DNA from 2 places in the Priestia sp. ST2 genome. Region 2 is predicted to be linked to the other one. Evidence: a T-box and tRNA genes for the amino acid it is inferred to sense, from the RefSeq annotation. Region 2 holds a T-box; the other holds one or more tRNA genes.
What was found. The T-box of region 2 lies ahead of thrS (threonine--tRNA ligase). A T-box ahead of a tRNA ligase gene usually reads a tRNA of that ligase, here a tRNA-Thr.
Positions count from the first base shown of each region.

Region 1 (7,135 bases), on a different contig from region 2:
TACTCATTGAAGGATTAGATATTGCTCCTCAAAAGCTGCTTACTTCTTTTTCACGAACAAATGTAAATTAAAAAGCCGCGTTAACGCGGCTTTTTTTTATTACCTTAGTAATTGAGCGTAGCTTTCAGCACTATCTTGAATGACTTTGTCGCTCAGCTCACCGCCTGCTCCTTGAAATAAAAATGGCGTTTGGAACTTCATGCCTGTTAAATTTGCCGTAGCTTGAAACGGAAGAAGCAGATGATTCATTGGGTAACGGTTGTATCCCCCTTCTTGATAAGCTTCTGCAGGGCCTCCTGTTGAAGTAGCTACGACAAACTCTTTTCCCTGAAGTTTAGTACCTTTGCTTCCATAAGCCCATCCGTATGTTAAGACAACATCTTGCCACTCTTTTAAGAGTGCTGGTGAGCTGTACCAGTAAAATGGAAATTGAAAAACAATACGATCGAATTGAACAGCTAACTCCTGCTCTTTTTCTACATCAATTTTGAAATCGGGATAGTTTGCGTATAAATCATGAACGTACACATTCTCTTCTTTTTTTACTCGCTCTGCCCACGCTTTATTAATACGAGAAGATGCTAAGTTTGGATGTGCTAAAATAACCAGTGTTTTCATTTTGATACTCTCCTTCTGATGTCTGTGCTTGCTTTTTTCTTTTCTATTTTTTACGCTTGCCTCTCACGGCTCGTTCAGTAATTCTTTCCTTTTCCTTCAAGAAATCCGAGTTAGTTTACACTTATAAACTACCAGTATTATCATTTTGCTTCAACAAAATTGACTTTGCTTTTATCACCTTTAATTTTTTTATGTACCCAAAACGGCAGATAAAGGACAAGAAAGCTAAGAATCATGATTCCTTCAATCCATACTAAATACCAAGGATGAGGTCCAAGAACATCCAGCAAGGAAGCGTGCTCTGGCTTTTTCATCATGTATAAATAATTCGCATGGAGTAAACGATTCATGACATAGATAACTCCCCCGTACAGATTAACAAATACTACGCTTACCCACAAAGAACGAAACGTCGGCTCATATCTGCAAACAGCAATTAGCATACAGCAAGCAAGTACCACACCGCCATGCGATACATAAAACTGCACATAGCGAAACTGGGCATACGCATAGCCGCCAAGGTCTGGGGTAATCATCGCTTGAACAGAGCTGCTGATTCCTGCGAAGTACACAAAATAAAAAAGAAACCTGTTTTTGGTTATCAGCATAACAGCAGCCAGCAGCACGACTATATCACTGAGCTGAAGAGGCAAGGAAGTTTCAGCAGACCACCGATGACATCCGATTTCCCAAGCCTGGTAGGCTGTTTCTGAAGCAATTAGAATGAGTGAAAGCAAAATGAACACAAACCTCTTTTTTCCCAGATGCTTTCGACACAAAAAAATAAATGCTCCTATGATCACGATAATAGCTAAAGTTACAAGATGTTCAACTGAAAAAAGCTGAAAGGAATGTTGTACAGGATGACACGTAAAAAATGAATTCATAAAAGCGCCTTCCTTCCATCAGAAAACAAATTTGGTACCTTTAGCTTGTTCATAAGACCTCATTTTCATTAATGCTTCTCTCGCATTAAAAAGAGATTGAGACATAACGAAATCACGCCAATCTAAAGATGGACGAATGGAGTAAATAATCGAGCATGAATCACTTCTTGCACCTCAGTTGATTTCCATGCAAGACTTCTCTTTCCGCGGGAGTCTTCGCGTTGCCCTCCAATCAACTGCTAGAAACAACTAAAATAAAAAGATCCGAACGATTCATCATTCGGATCTTCTTTCAACTAACATACTGTTGTCCTAACTTTTTTCTTCGTTTTTACTCTTTAATTAATCCTTTTTTCACTAAGAATTGATGAGCAACTTCTTCAGCTGTTTTTCCTTTCGCATTTACTTGATAGTTCATTTCACGCATTTCGTCATCACTGATTTTACCGCCCAGTTGATTTAAGATTTTTTTCAGTTCAGGGTGCTCTTTTAGCGTATCTTCACGAAGCACAGGCGCTCCTTGATACGGAGGGAAGAACTGCTGATCGTCTTTTAAGACTTTTAAACCAAACTGTTTGATTTCAGGGTCCGTTGCGTAAGCATCAAGCATGTTAATATCGCCTTTTTCTACAGCGCGATAGCGAAGCTTCGGCTCCATCGTTTTAATATTCGGGAAGGTAAGACCATATTCTTTTTGAACGCCTACATAGCCGTCTTCACGATCTTTAAACTCAAGCGTAAACCCTGCTTTTACTTTATCTGTTGCATTTGCCAAATCTGAAATAGTTGTTAGATTATTTTCTTTGGCAAATTCCTTTGTTACGGTTAATGTGTACGTATTATTAAACTTCATTGGATCTAAATAGACAAGGCCGAATTTCTTTTGAAATCCTTCTTTTGCCTGCTTGTACACCTCTGTTTCATCTTTGCTGTCCGGCTGTTCCTTTAGATGCGTCACAATGGCTGTACCCGTATATTCAGGGTACAAATCAATTTCCTTGTTACGCAGAGCCTCAAATACAAATACCGTTTTCCCAAGCGACGAACGAAGATTTACTTTCATATCGGTTTGATCTTCAATTAATTCTTTGTACATATTAATTAAAATGTCTTGTTCTGCACCAATTTTCCCTCCGATAACAAGGTCTGGTTTTGTTGCGCTCATCGCTGCAAACGGAGAAACAAGAATAAGTATTAATACGATGATCATAATAAACGAGCGTTTTTTGGACCCTTTTTTAGCTGAGTGTTCAATCGTTCGCAGAATTCCATCAAAAATAAGCGCTAATAATGCTGCTGGAATGGCTCCTAATAAAATCAAACTATTATCGCTTCGGTCAATACCAAGCAAAATTAAGCTTCCGAGTCCGCCCGCTCCGATAAGAGCCACGATTGTCGCTGTGCCAATAATGAGTACCATCGCTGTGCGAATTCCGGCCATAATGACAGGAAGTGCTAGAGGAAGTTCTACTTTAATTAATCGTCTCCACGAGTTCATCCCCATGGCTTTGGATGCTTCAATTAAAGATGGGTCCACTTCTTTAATTCCGGTATATGTATTTCGTACAATAGGAAGAAGCGAATATAAAAACAGTGCAATAACCGCGGGAAAGGTTCCAATTCCGACAAGAGGAATCAGTAATCCTAATAAAGCGAGTGAAGGAATGGTTTGCAGTACGGCTGTTACGCCAATGATTGGTTCAGCAATACGGTCATGCCTCGTTAAGTACAGTCCGAGCGGCACTGAAATTAATACGGCGATAACAAGAGCCAGTACTGAAATTTGAATGTGTTCAAGAAGAGCTTGAAACAGTGCATCTCCTCGTTGATCTAATAATGTGCTTAGTGCATTCATTACAGCGTTCCTCCTTCTTTCGTTTTATCAGAAAGAAACGCTAATAGAGTTTTGCGCGTTACAACGCCAATACGTTTGCTCCCTTTTTTCACGGCTATTGCTTCATGGTCGTAAAGGGCGTCCATTGCCTGCTGAACAGTGGCGGTTGAAGCTAACTCTTCAGTAGGTTCTACGTCTGGCTGTTCACTTTCTTTGACAAACATATCCAATGTCTCAAATAAAGCATTGCCTTGATTTCCAATAAATGTTTTTACAAATTCATTTTTAGGCTTTTGGATGAATTCCTCCGGGGTTCCAACTTGAACAATTTCTCCATCTTTCATCAGGCAGATACGATCTCCAAGCGTCATCGCTTCGCTCATATCGTGCGTAACAAACACAAATGTTTTTTTGATTTTTTCTTTTAAGCTAATAACATCTTGCTGAAGCTGTTCGCGGCTTAACGGATCGAGGGCACTAAAGGGTTCGTCCATTAAAATAACGGGGGGATCAGCTGCGAGGGCACGTGCTACACCTACACGTTGCTGCTGGCCACCTGAGAGCTCAGACGGCTTTCGGTTTCGATACTGCTTTGGGTCTAGTCCTACCAAGGTAAGCAGTTCATCAATGCGCGTTTTGATTTTGTTTTTCTTCCAATGCTTCATCTCGGGTACAATGGCTATATTTTCAGCGATGGTCATATGAGGAAAAAGAGCAATCTGCTGCAGAACATAACCAATGTTCCAGCGTAGCTCATGGATGTTGTGGTCCGATACGAGCTTATCTTTTATGTATAGTTCTCCTTCGGTAATATCATGAAGACGGTTAATCATTTTTAAGGTGGTTGTTTTCCCACACCCACTCGGACCAATTAAAACGAAAAACTCTCCTTCTTTAATTTCTAGATTAATATTTTTCACGGCGGTCGTACCGTCTGGATATTGCTTTGACACATTCTTAAACGTAATCAAATTATCGTTCACACTCCCTGTTGAAATTTAACCCCTAGTTCCGTGTACCCAATATTTAGAGGCAATAAACATTCTTTTAAGAATATTTCTAAATATGATTCATAAGACACAGGGGAAAAGATACGCATATTTTCTCACAATCTCCTAATAAGGCTATCAAACTGTTAAAGTTTTCACAAGGAGGGAAAGAATAATTCGGAGAATAATTTTAAAGCCGACACAAATAAAAAAAAACCTTCTTTCAACAAGAAAGAAGGTTTTTTAGTATGCTAGCGACAGGGATCGAACCTGCGACCTCTTGCTTACCATGCAAGTGCTCTACCTACTGAGCTACACCAGCGTCTTGGAAAATTATATCACGTTTAAATTTATTTAGGAAGCGCTTTTTTAAATTTTTTTATTGGTATATTCTCTAATTTACGTCTTCTGAAATTCGCACTTTCTACAAAGTTCCATATTTCATGTTAGAACTCCTTACATAAATTGTGTGAATTTTCTTTTTTTATATTACCCTTAGTAAAAGAGCTTACAAAAGAAGGGAAGAAAATAGATGGAACAACAACCAACCATGACCAAACCAAAAACGGCAACTCCCTACCCAAGAGACTGCACGTTCAGCCTGGAAGATTGGACGACGCTCGCTAAGTATTGGTACCCCGTCGCACGCTGCAGTGATGTAACAGAGAAACCAACGTCCGTAAAACTGCTAGATGTAAATCTAGTTCTATACCGTACCACACACAAAGTAGTGGCGGCTCGTGATTTATGCGTTCACCGAGGCACCCCTCTTAGCATGGGCTGGGTGGAAGATGATGAAATTGTCTGTCCTTACCACGGCTTCCGCTATGCAACGGACGGTGCATGCACGTCGATTCCAGCTCACCCTGATGCCAATATTTCTCCCCGCTTGTGTATGGCCGTCTATCCAGTTATTGAACGATTTGGATTAGTATGGACTTCCCTGACAGGAGAACAAGATAACCTGCCTTACTTCGATGCGTGGGAGGACCCTGATTTTCAGCAAATTGTTTGTCCGAGCTTTGATATCATGGGTTCGGCCGGTCGTCAAATGGAAGGCTTTTTAGACGTAGCTCATTTTGCTTGGGTTCACACAGACACATTTGGTGATCGAAACAACGCCTTTGTGCCTAAATATAAAGTAAGCGATACAGAGTATGGGCTTCATGTAGAATATACGAGCACCGTGAGCAATTATTCCAAAGAACAGCAGCATTTAAATCCACCTGATTTTAAATGGCTTCGCGTCTTTGATGTTTATCCGCCGTTTACAGCTACGCTAAAAGTATACTTCCCAGAAGGCGCAGAACTGTGGATTATGAATGCAGTCTCTCCTATTTCAGCCCGCGAAACACGTTTATTCGCACCAATCGCTCGAAACTTTGACAAAGATTCTCCCGTTGAAGGTGTGTATGACTTTAACCTTCGCGTCTTTGACGAAGACCGTGAAATGGTTGAAAACCAAAAGCCTGAAGACTTGCCTTTAGACCTGCAGATGGAAGCGCATATTATGGCTGATCAAACGTCCATCGGCTACCGGAAATTATTAAAGAAAATGGGCTTAAGCTTTAGATATACAAGCTAAAGAAATCCCCGCTGTTTCAGCGGGGATTTCTTTTTTATTTAGCAAACTGCTCGCGTCCTGCTTTTTCCTTTATCACTTCATCTTCACTTGCCGGCGTGGCGCGTTTCATAAACAATGAAAGAATTAAAGCAACCACCACTAGTACTACTGAGACGGCAAACGCATCGTTAATTCCTTGTACCATTGCCTGCATCCCAATTTGTTCTTTCATTTGAGCTGCCCCGGCTGCCGTTGCATTCGCTGCTCCTGCTCCGCTCATTGCATCTTGAGCAAGCTCTTTTGCATGCGTAGCTGTACGATTTGACATCACCGTTACTAAAAGAGCCGAACCAATAGCTCCCGATACTTGTTGAAGCGTGTTATTCATCGCAGTACCATGCGGATTAAAGCGCTGCGGCAGCTGATTTAATCCGTTTGTCATAACCGGCATCATCACCATAGACATTCCGAACATGCGAAGCGTGTAAAGCGTAATGAGCGTTGTATATGTCGTATCAAGCTCTAAGTTACTGAAGAAATACGTCGTAACGGCTGTAATCGTTAGACCCGTTACAGCCAGTGCACGCGCTCCGAATTTATCAAATAATTTTCCGGTAATCGGAGACATCACACCCATGAGTAGCGCACCCGGAAGCATTAGTAATCCTGAGTGAAGCGGAGAAATGCCTCGTACCGTTTGAACATAAATTGGCATTAGCAGCATGGCTGAGAATAATGCCATTGTAATCACCATTGAAATCGTTGATGATAAAGCAAACATTGGATATTTAAAAATGCGGAATTCAAGCATAGGTGTTTTAAGCTTGAACTGACGCGTAATAAATAAAATCAGCGCAACGGCTCCTACGATAATGGTGCCGTATACTTCCACAGAATCCCAGCCTTTATCCCCTGCTGAGCTAAATCCGTATAGAAGTCCCCCAAATCCAATTGTAGATAACACAAGCGATAGGAAATCCAGATTGATTTCCACTTTTTCTTTTTTGTCTTTTAATAGGAAGAAAGCCCCTATTAATACAATTGCCGCGATTGGCGTAACAAGGTGGAACAGCATTCTCCACTCATAGTGTTCAATTAGCCATCCTGATAAGGTAGGGCCAATTGCCGGAGCAAAAATCATAACTAAACCGAAAATCCCCATCGCAGCTCCGCGTTTTTCTAATGGGAAACTTGTGAGCAATACGTTCATTAAAAGCGGCATCATAATGGCTGCGCCTGATGC
Region 1 is NZ_JBVVNT010000001.1:952,579-959,713, reverse strand. Features, by position in the region: gene AC0KUU_RS04880 (hypothetical protein) at 1-71, shown strand, start outside; gene AC0KUU_RS04875 (NAD(P)H-dependent oxidoreductase) at 100-618, opposite strand; gene AC0KUU_RS04870 (YwaF family protein) at 759-1,505, opposite strand; gene AC0KUU_RS04865 (ABC transporter permease/substrate-binding protein) at 1,837-3,360, opposite strand; gene AC0KUU_RS04860 (ABC transporter ATP-binding protein) at 3,360-4,310, opposite strand; tRNA gene AC0KUU_RS04855 (tRNA-Thr) at 4,578-4,650, opposite strand; gene AC0KUU_RS04850 (aromatic ring-hydroxylating oxygenase subunit alpha) at 4,861-5,913, shown strand; gene AC0KUU_RS04845 (DHA2 family efflux MFS transporter permease subunit) at 5,948-7,135, opposite strand, start outside.
Region 1: it has a tRNA-Thr gene. The T-box ahead of thrS (threonine--tRNA ligase) is inferred to sense a tRNA for this amino acid. The anticodon was not compared.

Region 2 (7,135 bases):
CAGTAAGAAAGATTCCTTTCCAATTGCTCTCATCTCGTTGACTCTTGGAGCTTTTGCTATTGGAATGACGGAATTTGTTATTATGGGGATACTTCCTAACGTTGCGGAAGACCTTCATGTTAGCATTTCGACTGCTGGCCAGCTAATTACAAGCTATGCGTTAGGAGTAGCAATCGGCGCGCCAATTTTAACCATTTTTACTCATCGACTTCCTCAAAAGCTTCTGCTTTGTTTACTTATGCTTTTATTTATTCTCGGAAATGCAATTGCTATTATTGCACCTAGCTATGGAATTTTAATGGGAGCTCGTTTAGTTACGGCATTATGTCACGGTACTTTCTTTGGAGTAGGCGCTGTTATTGCTTCACGGCTCGTACAACCTCATAAACGTGCAAGTGCTGTCGCAACGATGATGGCAGGTTTAACCATTGCAAATATCATCGGTGTTCCTGTGGGAACATTCATTGGGCAACACTTAGGCTGGAGAGCTTCGTTTGGGGCTATTACGATCATGGGGATTATTGCATTTATTGGTATTATTCTGTTTATCCCAAAACTTGGTCAAGACAAATTAACGGGTCTAAAACAGCAGTTTGCTGCTTTTACTCAACCAAAACTTCTTGTGATGCTTCTTTTAAGCGCAATAGGATGCGGTAGTTTATTTACTGTATTTACGTACATTACACCGCTTCTTGAAGACGTTACAGGAGTAAGTGAACATAGCGTTACGTGGATACTTGTATTATATGGATGCGGCGTTACGCTCGGAAACGTTGTTGGAGGCAAGCTAGCAGACTGGAAGTTAATGCCTTCGGTTGTAGGTATATTTGCTTTTCTTTGTATTGTGCTGACTATTTTTACGTTTACCGTTAAAAGCCCAGCAGCAGCAATTATCACGCTGTTTTTCTGGGGAGCAGCAGCATTTGCTGTAATGCCTGGTATTCAAGTGAAAATTATGAACTTAGCACAGGAAGCACCTGCTTTAGCTTCTACTTCGAATCACTCGTTTGCTAACTTAGGAAATGCTTTTGGCGCCTTTTTCGGAGGCGTAATTATTAATCATATGGGACTTACTTCACTTCCTTGGGTCGGCGCCATTTTTGTAGGAACAGCTTTTATTATCAGCACTTGTCTTTTTATTGTGGAGACACGCAAAAAACATAGTGAACAATCGTCCTAACTGTCTAACAACCGAACAACAAGTAGAAAAAGAGCCTTTCTTTGCTGAAAGGCTCTTTTTCTACTTTTAACTTGCTTTTTTCATTTCTTTACTTGTTAATCGACTGTGTTTACGAGAATAACCGACATATACAACTAGACCAAGCACAATCCATATGCTAAAATACAGCCATGTTGTTTTAGGAAGATTAATCATTAAAAACAAACAAGATAATACAGATAAAATTGGTAAAATCGGGACAAACGGCATTGTAAATCCACGTTTTAAAGTTGGGTGCGTTTTACGTAAGATGATAATGCTGACGCCCACCATGCCGAAAGTTAAAAGAGCTCCGATATTTGCTAAATTCGCAAGTTCTTTTAGATCAATAAACCCTGAAATTAACGCTCCGATAATCCCTACTAGCCAAGTAGAAAGAGTCGGAACTCCCGTTTTCTCATTTGTTTTAGCAAATGCTTTTGGCAGCAAGCCGTCGCGGCTCATTGAGAATAAAATGCGTGTTGCTGCATAAATGTAGGCGAAAATAACAGCCATGATTCCAATGACAGCTCCTGCAGCAATAACCCCTGCCACTGCATTTTGTCCTACTGAATGGAGAACATAGGCCATTGCTTCTGGGACATTCAGTTCCTTGTACGAAACAACTCCGGTCATAACAAGGCATACCGCTACATAAATAATCGTGCAGATCACAAGTGAACTAATAATTCCAATGGGCAAATTGCGCTGCGGATTCTTTACTTCTTCTGCTGATGTAGATAAGGCATCAAAACCTAAGAAAGCAAAAAATACGGCCGCGCCCCCTGTCACAACACCTTCAATTCCATAAGGCATAAAAGGTGTCCAATTAGACGGTTTTACATAAAAAGCTCCTACAATAATAAAAAGAAGGATAATAAACAATTTAACAAGCACCATAAAGTTATTCACTTTTTTACTTTCTTTTGTTCCTCTTGAAAGCAGCCATGTAATAAGAAGCGTAATACAAATAGCAGGAAGGTTAACTAGACCTCCATTTCCAGGGATCGTAATCAATTCTTTTGGCAGCGAAAAACCAAAGCCTTCTAAAAAGTTGTTAAAATAAGAAGACCATCCGTTTGCTACTGCTGACATTGTTAACAAATAGACAGAAAGCAACGTCCATCCCATTAAGTGCGCTACCACTTCGCCGATGGTTGCATATGTATAGGTGTAAACGCTCCCAGATACAGGTATAGTTGAAGCAAATTCCGCATAGCACAGCGCTGCAAAACCGCATACAATAGACGCCAATATAAAAGAAAAAATAACGGCTGGTCCAGCATCGTTAGCAGCTACTAAGCCTGTTAATACTAAAACCCCCGTTCCGATTACGGCTCCAATACCAAGAAGAGTCAAATCGAATGCTCCTAATGTTTTGACTAGAGATTTGTTTTGACTTTGTTCTAATAATTGCTCGATTGACTTCTTTTTAAATAGTTTTCCCATTGCACTCTCTCCTCTCTGTTGCCATTCATCCCTTAAAAAACTTGAAAATAACGTTTTTCCCCATTGGGCTGCGCGTTTTTACTTCAGATACAGAAGTAATTATATAGAAATAATTACTAACTTGTCTATTAGTATACTAATATCATTATATATATTTCAAGAGTTTTTGTAAGCGATTTCTTAATATCGCTCTATTTTGGATTTATAAACTAAATAAAGAGATTATCATTGTGCTTACGTATAATAAGTTTGAATAAAAATAATATTCCAAAAAATTATTTTACATGTTTTTAGATAACTTTTTTCACTAACTATCTTCAGATATAAATTCCTGACATAGAGATTATTTACAGAACGATGAATGTTTTATCTTACCGGGTGTTATAATGATGAAAACTGAAGTGTATGAAGGGCGGAGAAAGATGATTAACTTACTTATTGGCTGTATTTTACTAGCATTAGGAGTATACTTTATGTTTAAATTTCTTTTTTACTCTCCTTCTAAAAAGAAGCGAGATCAGCAAAACATAAACAAACCATCAGGTGAGGCTTCAGCTTCATCGCGTACAAACGATTCGAATGGAATAAGATAAATTTTTTTATAAAATACCGGCGTTTGTCTAAGGCAAAAGTTATACTGCTGATATATATTATCTTATACCCTTCTAGTTCAATATTCCCTTCATTTTGGTGTGAGACAAAATGAAGGGAATCACTATCCGACTTAAAAAATCGGATTTTTCTATTTAGTAAGGTAAATAGCTTCAATACACTCTGTTTGAATTCTTTTCTTTATTCAAGTATACAGCTGCCTCTTCCAAACTTACTGTTCCTATATTTTTCTTCCCGTGCTTTCGCATAGCAAGCGATTCATTTTCCACTTCTTTATCTCCTATCACAGCCATATAAGGAACTTTTAGCATTTCTGCTTCTCGAATTTTCAGCCCTATTTTTTCAATGCGATCATCTACTTCAACACGATACCCTTTTAACTCCAGCTCGTGTTTCACTTTATATGCATATTCCACGTGCGGCGGTGCAATAGGCAAAAGCTTAAATTGAACAGGAGCCAGCCAAAGAGGAAATTGACCTTCGTAATGTTCAATCAAGATGGCCATAAATCGTTCAACGGAACCGTATATAGCGCGGTGAATCATTACGGGACGATGCGGTTTATTGTCTTCTCCAATATACATACAGTCAAACTTCTCCGGCATTAAGAAATCAAGCTGAACTGTTCCGCACTGCCAGCTGCGACCTAAGGAATCTAAAATATGAAAATCGATTTTCGGCCCATAAAAAGCTCCGTCTCCTTCATTTACCTGATAGTCTAAGCCTTTTTCACTTAACACAGATTGAAGCGACTTTTCTGCTTGGTTCCATGTTTCAATATCTCCCATGAATTTTTCAGGTCGTGTGGATAGCTCCACTTTGTAATCGAAGCCAAAATGTGAGTAAAAGTCATGGATAAACGCTAGAATGCGGCTAATTTCAGCTTGGATCTGACTGAGCTTTACGAATAAATGAGCGTCGTCCTGTGTGAATGAACGGACTCTTAGCAAGCCGTTTAAAGACCCAGAAAGCTCGTGACGATGAACTAATCCAAGCTCTGCGTATCGAATCGGAAGTTCTCGGTAGCTTCTTCGCTTGCTGTTAAACAATAAAATGGCTCCCGGACAATTCATCGGTTTAATCGCATAGTTTTGTTTGTCAACATTTGAAAAATACATATTCTCATGATAGTGCTCCCAGTGCCCTGATTGTTCCCAGAGCTCCTGTTTCATCATGATGGGTGTTTTTATTTCTTGATAGCCTGCTTTATAATGCTTTTGTTTCCAGTAATTTTCTAACTCATTTCGAACAATCATTCCGTTAGGTAAGAAAAACGGCATACCAGGAGCTTCTTCCATTGACATAAACAGCTCCAGTTCTTGACCTAACTTTTGATGATTTCGCTTTTCTGCTTCCATTTGTTTTGACATGTTCATTCCTCCAATATGTTTTTATTCAACAAAAAAAACCGCATTCATCCCTAGTAAAGGGACGAATGCGGCCGTGGTACCACCCTAATTCCGTAAAATACTTATACGTATTTTACGCTTAAAAAGATAACGGTTTTACCGGGTGCGGTTTCAGTGTATACACATTCCCCGCCGCAGCTCCAAGGTGGTAAATTCATTTCGTTTTCTAAGGGTTCTCAGCCAGTGACCCTACTCTCTGTAAAGAAAATTCAAAAATGATTCATGTCCTTTTCATTGCTTGTATATTCTTTTTTCTACAAAAAAAACCGCACTCATCCCTAGTGAAGGGACGAATGCGGCCGTGGTACCACCCTAATTCCGTAAAATACCCATACGTATTTTACGCTTAAAAAGATAACGGTTTTACCGATTGCAGTTTCAGTTATGCACGTTCCCTGCAATAGCTCTAAGGTGGTAAATTAGATGATTTCTTAAGGGCTCTCAGCCAGTGGCCCTATTCTCTGCGAAGAAAACAGCATCTAATTCGTGTCCTTTTCATTGCCAAATACTGTTTATTAGTTGTTAAAAGCGATTATAGTGTATAAATTTAACAAAAGTCAAGAAGTAATTTTTATTTTTCAAATGGTATAGAATTACTTTATGCTTGAATTTTTGAAAAGTTACTTAAGAATCTACGGACTGAAAAAGTTTTTTATTATACTATTAACGACTACATTCCATTCTTATTTTTACCTCTATTTTCACAGCAATAAAGGCGAAAAAGAAAGATGCTATAAGTCCTTATTTGTTTTATCTAAGCGGGATTAATGAAGTGAAACCAATACTACCCCAAACCAGAACAAGTAACCTAACACAAGCATCATCAGGTTTTCAATTTATATACTAAAATATTAAATACACCTTTTTCTGCTTACGCAAATATCTGACTTGAATCCATAGAAACTATTTTTTATCTATCTTTAGACAAAAGCTCATCATGCATGCTTCCACTTTGCGGAAAAATCCGTTTTTTCCTGACTTGTTCTTTAAGAATAACGTCAAGCTGCCGCTGAATTTTCCTTGTTTCATTTGTCGAAAAATACGGGTGAGCCAGATTTACTGTTTCTAACGGATCCTTGGTCAAATTGTACATTTCAATTTGATCAGGAACACGGGTTGTTTTAAGGGTAGTAAAACTCACAGGGTAACCTCCATATTGCTCTCCGTGAATGAATTCATCTTTTTCGTCATCTGCTGACCAAAATTGCAGATTATCATGATAGCGAGCGTATTTCCAAATTTCCTTTCCTGCCGCTGACGAAAACTCGACAATGACCGCTTGAATGTGATTAGGCTGAACAACTGACGGGTAGCTTTCTCCTAAAAAATTTGTTTGGTGAAGTCCTTTTGTCGGGTCATCATCCGTCATGAAGAAAATCGCTGTTTCCTCTTGCTCAGCACACGTTTCTCCTCGAAGTATACCTGACAGGTCTCGCCCAACAAATGGATGTACTTCCGTATGACTTTTTTGTAATTGCTTTTGAATAGCGGAAGCATCTATATTAGCTAAACTAAGCATTGTCGGGATCAAGTCAAGGTGACTAGTCAGTGTGTCCGTACGTTGATAACTAGGAAACAAACGCTTGTTATGAATGAGAAGCGGAACGTGAATAGATTCTTCATACATGTTGTACCATTTTTGATGTAGTCCCCCGTGAGCTCCAAGCAAATCACCGTGATCAGACGTAAAAATAATAATTGTATTTTCATAGAACGAAGATTGTTCCATGGTCTGAAGAACTTTTAAAATTTGTTTATCAACATTTTTTTGCAGCTGATAATACAAGCGCCGGTAGAAGCTAGAATTTGGGGTTGGCTGCAGCGCTTTTGGATAGATGTATTTATAGCTGCTTTGAGCGCTAGGCTTTGTTTGTAAAGGTTCTCTAATGGTAGGTGGCGGATCGATGTTTGGAATCGTCTCATCAATAGAAAACTGAAACATAGTAAGGTGTTTGGTAATCGCTCCGAACAGCGCAATGTCATGCGGGTTCACAAATGAAGCTACCATGAGCCAAGGCTGCGCAGGCGCTTGATGTTCTAATCGTTGAATAAGCTCTATGATTTCCTCTGCATATATTTCGTCTCGTCCGCTCACTCCAACGGCCGCAGATGAACCGGAATTGTGCGGATTTCTCCCTTCCGGTTCCGGACCAATCCACCCTGAAAAACCAAACTTTTCAAGCTTATTAGCCCGTTGATAAAGGCCTTCTTTCTCTGGATCCGGTATTCCTGTTTGCATCTGATAGCTAGAAAAAACGTCATGTGTTCCTGGAATTAAGATGTTCTCATCAGAAATATGCCATTTTCCTTTATAAAAGGTTTGATATCCAGCCTTCTTAAAATACTCTCCCATCGTCGGGACGGTATTAGGCTGCAGCCAAAACATATCAGGATCTTGTGATTTCTTTGCGATACCTTGCGTTTGCGTAACTCCGTGCAAGGAAGGATACTGCCCTGTAAACAATGT
Region 2 is NZ_JBVVNT010000002.1:372,356-379,490, forward strand. Features, by position in the region: gene AC0KUU_RS08325 (MFS transporter) at 1-1,180, shown strand, start outside; gene AC0KUU_RS08330 (amino acid permease) at 1,247-2,647, opposite strand; gene AC0KUU_RS08335 (hypothetical protein) at 3,034-3,240, shown strand; gene thrS (threonine--tRNA ligase) at 3,412-4,629, opposite strand; T-box leader at 4,684-4,912, opposite strand; T-box leader at 4,951-5,176, opposite strand; gene AC0KUU_RS08345 (sulfatase family protein) at 5,579-7,135, opposite strand, start outside.